2 regions of the Shewanella sp. SM87 genome follow, and region 2 is predicted to be linked to the other one. Evidence: riboswitches for the same ligand, from Rfam matches in the RefSeq annotation. Region 2 holds a riboswitch; the other holds the start of a gene.
What was found. A riboswitch is a leader RNA that binds a small molecule or an ion and turns the genes downstream of it on or off. The one in region 2 is predicted to bind lysine.

Region 1 (3,419 bases), on a different contig from region 2:
ACAAATGCCACACTACAAGCCACTAAACCCGCGACAACAGACTCGGTAAATCCAAGTGCCACATAACCCACTAAGCTAATAAACGCCGCAATGAGTGCATAAGGTAGTTGAGTCACCACATGGTCGATGTGGTGGCAACTAGCACCCGTAGACGACAAGATAGTCGTGTCGGAAATTGGCGAGCAGTGATCGCCAAATACAGCCCCCGCCAGCACAGAGGCAAGCATAGGCAACATCATGCCAGTGTGGCTTCCCATCGCCATATCAGCAGCAATCGGCAACATGATCCCGAACGTACCCCAGCTAGTACCAGTTGAGAACGCGGTAATACCTGCTAGCACAAACATTAAGGCGGGTAAAAACGCGAACGGAATATTTCCTGTTGCTAAACTCGCCATAAACTTACCGGTTTCGAGTTGACCAATCACACCTGCGATTGTCCAAGCAAATAACAGGATGTAAATCGCCGGCAGCATAGAGCGAGCGCCCTGCACTATACCTTTGACTATCATCAATTTCTCAACGCCTTGCACTAAATTCAATATCAGCGAAACAGCTAGACCAATTAATGCACCAAAGAAAAGTGATGAACTGACATCGGTTTTCTCAAAAGCAGAAATAATATTAAATTCAATCCCTTCCGCCGCGAGTACTTGAGCGCCACTGTTAATCATAAAATAGAGGGTTGCAAATACCAATACGGTAATCGGCAGGAACAGACCTAAAATCTTACCGGTTTCGGCTTCAGGTAAATCCGCGTTCGCCCCAGGCGGTAATCCTTTAGACTCATCGTATAAATTACCACGTTGGGCATTGAGCTCATGCTCACGCATTGGCCCAACATCTAATCCCATAAAGACAACAAAAAGTAATAATAACAAGGAGAAGATTGCATAAAAGTTCATCGGGATCATTTGAATAAAAATACTCAAATGACCCGTATCAGCAAAACCATGGGCAGTTAATATCCCGCCAATGAGTGCGATAATATAAGCGCCCCAGCTCGAAACTGGAGAAATAACGCACACAGGCGCCGCAGTAGAATCTAATAAATAAGCTAACTTAGCGCGGGAAACATAATAACGATCGGTAACAGGTCGAGCGACCGAACCAACAACTAAGCTATTGAAATAGTCGTCAATAAAAACTACGCAACCTAAAAACATGGTCAATAGTTTAGCGTCACGTTTATTACGTATATGTAAACGAGCCCAATCGGCAAAAGCCCGCGCGCTGCCACTTACGGTAATTAACGCTGTGATCATTCCCAGTACAATTAAGAAACCGAGAATATATAAGTTCCACGAATTTAGACCTTTATCAGTCCAAAAAAGCCCTTTCACGCCATTAAATACAAACTCACCCGTTGCTAAAGGTGAAAATTGATTGAGCAATAAAGCACCAATTAAAATACCTAACCCCAAAGAAAGCAGTACACGGCGAGTCAATATCGCCAACACGATAGCCACCGCAGGCGGCAACAAGGAAAGTGCCGAATCGGCATAATTCATAACAGTCATTGATTATTATCTTCGTTAAATACGAATGGAGGGCGACTGAACTGGTGGGAAAAGGCAATAGATACCCAAGGTCACCTGTCCTATCAGTAGCGCTCCATAGTAACTATTCCCAATATCCATATCGGAAAATACTATGGCAGTGCTGCACCTATTAGGTACAACCCCAGCAGTCGATCGTGATAAATCGAACCACTTCGGCACCAAATCCTTTCGCAATCGATCAACGGAATCACCCTACTGATCACTACTAATATTTGGCGCGCCTCTACTTCTAAGAACGCCCTTGCACGGGCGTGAGGCACATAAAAACATAAGCGGCTTAGCAGATGCTACCGCAAAGCCACTTAATGTGACCTAGATCACAGATAAAATCAACTGAGACTTGTAATCAGCTCAGGAACCGCCTCAAACAGATCTGCAACGAGTCCATAATCGGCAACTTGAAAAATCGGCGCTTCAGGATCTTTGTTGATTGCAACGATGACTTTAGCGTCTTTCATGCCGGCTAAATGCTGAATCGCGCCAGAAATACCGACGGCAATATACAAGTTTGGCGCAACGATTTTACCGGTTTGACCCACTTGTAAATCGTTAGGCACAAAACCTGCGTCAACTGCGGCGCGTGATGCGCCAACTGCTGCACCGAGCTTGTCAGCAAGTTGTTCTAACATGCCGAAGTTTTCACCACTGCCCATGCCTCGGCCGCCAGATACGATAATGCCAGCATTGCCTAACTCTGGACGGGCAGAAACTGTCAGCGATTGAGAAACAAACTGAGTTCTCGCTTCAAACACTTTATCGAGTGTCGTCACAGCCGCACTGTTACCTTCTGGCGCAGCGTCAAACGCACTGGCGCGCACTGTCATCACTTTAATGGCATCATGGCTTTGCACTGTCGCTAAGGCGTTACCCGCATACACAGGGCGCACAAAGGTATCGGCATTGACAACAGTAATGACTTCTGAGATTTGCGCGACATCTAATAATGCCGCAACGCGCGGAAGCGTGTCCTTACCTAAACTTGAAGCCGAGGCCAGAATGTGACCATAGTTTGGCGCTAAGTCCACCAGCAATTTGGCAAAATTTTCCGCTAAATGCGCTTCATACACGCTGGCATCGGCAACGAGTACTTGGCTAACGCCTTGTAGTGCCTGTGCCGCTTGGACAACCGCGCCACATTGGTGACCAGCTACTAAAACATGTACTTCATCGCCTATGGCGCGGGCGGCGGTAACAATTTTTGCCGTATCGAGTTTCAGTGCTGCATTATCATGTTCAGCTAATACTAAAATGGCCATTTAGATCACCTTCGCTTCATTTTTTAACTTTTCAACTAGCTCGGCTACCGACGCTACCATGATGCCCGCTTTACGTTCAGCTGGCGGAGTGACCTTCACAATCGTTTGGTGACTCTTTAACGTCACGCCTAAGTCTGCCACAGTAAATACTTCTAATGCCTTACGCTTAGCTTTCATTATGTTAGGCAATGAAGCGTAACGGGGTTCGTTCAAACGTAAATCGGCGGTCACAACAGCAGGTAAAGGTAATTTGAGAGTTTGCATGCCGCCGTCAATTTCACGGGTGACTTGTAACGTATTCCCTTCTAATTTGATTTCTGAAGCAAAGGTCGCCTGTGGCATATCCATTAACGCGGCAAACATTTGGCCAGTTTGGTTATTATCACCATCGATGGATTGCTTACCAAAAATCACCAGCTCTGCTTGTTCTTTGTCTTGTACCGCTTTGAGCAATTTGGCGATAGACACTGGCACGAGCTCTTCTTCAGTATCGATATGAATTGCACGATCTGCGCCTAATGCAAGCGCGGTACGCAGTTGTTCTTGCACGGCTTTATTACCAATACTGACAACAACCACTTCAGTAGCGCTACCCGCTTCT
Region 2 (3,419 bases):
CACAGATTATGTGGGCTGGCACCTTGGCAAATCATCCGCACATTGTGTGGCTCTAACACTTCAAATACACGGCGACAGATACCCGGTGTCGTCGCAATACGATTACCGATAATCGCCACTAAGGCCAATCCATCTTCAACTCGCACACGACAATGCTGTGATAATTCTTGCAGCAATGCCTCACTCAACAGACCTTGTCCACTTGAATCTGAACCGGTTTTATCGAGGGTTAGAGACACATTCACTTCTGATGTGGTAATCAAATCCACACTGATCTTATGTCGCGCTAATGTCGCAAAGGTTTCCGCTAAAAAGCCCTGCGCATGCAACATTTGCAAGCTGTGAAGATTTAACAGGGTTTGATCGCGGCGCAAAGCCACAGCGCGGAATACGGGCGCATCTTCCACTTGATGACGGATCCAAGTTCCGCCCTTTTCAGGCTCTTTACTTGAACCCACAAACACTTGAATTTGCTGACGAACGGCAGGAAGAATAGTCGCTGGATGCAATACCTTGGCACCAAAGGTCGCCATCTCGGCGGCTTCATTGAAACTGATCTCGGCAATCGGAAAGGCATTGGGCGCCAAACGAGGATCCGTTGTATAAATCCCCGCGACATCGGTCCAAATCTCTACCGCTGAGGCGCGTAACGCTTCAGCTAACAGTGCAGCAGAATAATCACTACCGCCGCGACCTAACGTGGTCGTTTGACCCGATTCATCGGCACCGATAAAGCCTTGTGTCACAATCACTTGCTCCGCTAACAGTGGCTGTAGATAATCACGAGCTAAAGTCGCAATCTTTTCAACCTGAGGTTCAGCGCGGCCAAAGTGGCTGTCAGTACGTAATACTCGGCGCACATCGAAGGCACTTGAGTTGACACCTTTCTCGCGGATCACCGCCGAAAACAACGCCGAAGAACATTGCTCACCGAGGGACAACAACTCATCCATAGTCGCTTTGCTGCGTTGTGATGCGAGCGCTTCACTCAATACCGACATGCGACTCAATAATTTATCTAATGCGGCGGCCACATCGTTAGGACGACCGAGCTTATCTAAAATCGCATATTGAATTTGGGCAATTTGTTTTAATCGCTGTAATCGGCCATCGTCGTTGATCGATTCTTGGGTCAATTCCACTAACAGATTAGTCACGCCGCTCGAAGCGCTGACCACGACTAAACGACAATGAGGATTAGCTAACACTATGTCTGCACAGCGATTCATAGCGTTATAGTCGGCAACTGAGGTGCCACCAAATTTTGCGACAACGAGGGACATTAGCGCACCTCCGTGAAACACGTAGGGCAACAAATAAATGCAGATTGAATAAGATATTGATTAACTAACATGATCACACTCCGAACTGACTTCGTTCGAAGAGCCTGGTGCTCAATGATAACGCACCCCAAAAGAAGGGAAACAGCAATCGTCACCAGAAGCTCTCCACCAATTACAGGTGACAATCGTCAGGATTCAGCCTGAGCGACCGACATAAACATGCAGCAACCATATCTATGCCTCGGCGTTAATCTCCCTCATCAGTCATCGCTGGAGTTTGTGCTCCTCTGACCGACTACCTAGTTAACGCTCCTCTTCTGTTCCTTTCCTAGGAAAGGGACGAAAAAAGTAGCAATAAACCCCTAATGAAGTCAATGCTAATTTCATAACAAATGAACAATTTAAATAAAATCTTTTGAAAACAACTAAATGTTCAAATCGGGTAGCTCGTATACCAGCTGCACATAATCTCTAAATTTGCCTAAACACACTTCATCATGTCCATCCAAGGTGCAAGGCACTAAGCTCACATCCCCTTGTTCGACAACATAAATCGCATATTGATTAAATTTCTTACCCAATTGCAATGCCATCGTTCTATCGATAAACACGGCCCAACTTTTTTCCATGTGGGATAAATCCGGTGCTGCGCCCACTAAAGCACGATAAGGGCTACCGAGTAATTCAATTTCACGGAGAAGTTGGCGATCGAGTAAACGGTTTTGGCTAGGAGAGAGAAGCTTTGAAGCGGGATTATGAGCGGTAATAACAGCAAAGGAAAAATCACAGGATAATGCTTGAGTCAGCAAAAACAACGGCGCTTGGTAACATTGCCACAAATTTTGAGTCGTATTGTCCATTGGTAGTCTAGTCGAAAAATGAACCCAAGCTAGTGTAGCAGAGTGATTGTAAAATCCAAAGAGGCGTGAACTGGCTCACAGGAATAAGAAATACATTAGTTATACTAATCAATAGCTAAAGTAAATATCATGGTAAAAACCCCTGCTCACCTAAAATTTGTTAACATTTCATTTGTTAACAAATGACTAAAACGAGTACAATGTACGTACTGGTGAGTTGAAACAGATTGAGCAAGATGCTTATCGTTCAATACAGTTTGTTACATATATCGCTTAAAGTAACGTGAACTGACCGGGCATCTGTTTAAAATCTGTTCTACATTTGATTTGTCTTTTAAACATTTAAAAAAAACAATAGTTAAGGAACTTATTCTAACTATTGCTTATCGAAGTTGGTACTGATTACGTTTTCTCGTATTACACTTAAACGTGCACTTAATCTACATCAAGATATAGATGTCACCGTAAAGATTTTCCTTTTGAGCACAAAGCAGTTCAAGGAAGTATCAACGCTTTTATGAATATAAGAGCCCGAAGTAAGTTGCTCTTATTGGTTAGTATAAACTGATTAAAATTTAGGTAAATAATATGCAAAATCCGCACATTCTGATCGTTGAAGATGAAGCCGTTACCCGTAACACGCTGAGAAGTATTTTCGAGGCAGAAGGGTATGTGGTAACTGAGGCCAATGATGGCGCAGAAATGCATAAGGCTATGCAGGAAAACAAAATTAACTTGGTCGTTATGGACATTAACTTGCCAGGTAAGAATGGTCTATTGTTGGCACGTGAACTACGTGAAATCAACAACATCGGTCTTATCTTCCTGACAGGTCGTGACAACGAAGTCGACAAAATTCTTGGACTTGAAATTGGCGCGGACGATTATATTACCAAGCCGTTCAACCCACGTGAATTAACGATTCGTGCTCGTAACCTTCTGACTCGTGTCAACAGCGCTGGCGCTGAAGTCGAAGAAAAGAGCTCAGTAGAATACTACCGCTTCAATGATTGGAGCTTAGAGATCAACAGCCGTTCATTAGTGAGCCCACAGGGTGAATCTTACAAACTGCCACGTAGCGAGTTCCGCGCTATGCTGCACTTTGTTGAAAACCCAGGCAAAATTTTGACTCGTGCCGATCTACTGATGAAAATGACTGGCCGTGAACTTAAGCCACACGATCGTACCGTAGACGTGACTATCCGTCGTATCCGTAAGCATTTCGAAAGCTTGCCAGATACGCCAGAAATCATCGCAACTATTCACGGTGAAGGCT

Region 1: linked by a shared signal. The riboswitch ahead of L5M11_RS00480 (Na+/H+ antiporter NhaC family protein) and the one ahead of lysC (lysine-sensitive aspartokinase 3) in region 2 are both predicted to bind lysine.

What each region holds. Positions count from the first base shown of each region.
Region 1 covers NZ_JAKKSC010000001.1:103,374-106,792, forward strand. Annotated here, with positions in the region: gene L5M11_RS00480 (Na+/H+ antiporter NhaC family protein) at 1-1,520, opposite strand, end outside; lysine riboswitch at 1,600-1,796, opposite strand; gene L5M11_RS00485 (electron transfer flavoprotein subunit alpha/FixB family protein) at 1,892-2,818, opposite strand; gene L5M11_RS00490 (electron transfer flavoprotein subunit beta/FixA family protein) at 2,819-3,419, opposite strand, start outside.
Region 2 covers NZ_JAKKSC010000019.1:6,906-10,324, reverse strand. Annotated here, with positions in the region: gene lysC (lysine-sensitive aspartokinase 3) at 1-1,283, opposite strand, end outside; lysine riboswitch at 1,434-1,608, opposite strand; gene L5M11_RS15245 (DUF3293 domain-containing protein) at 1,709-2,143, opposite strand; gene arcA (two-component system response regulator ArcA) at 2,732-3,419, shown strand, end outside.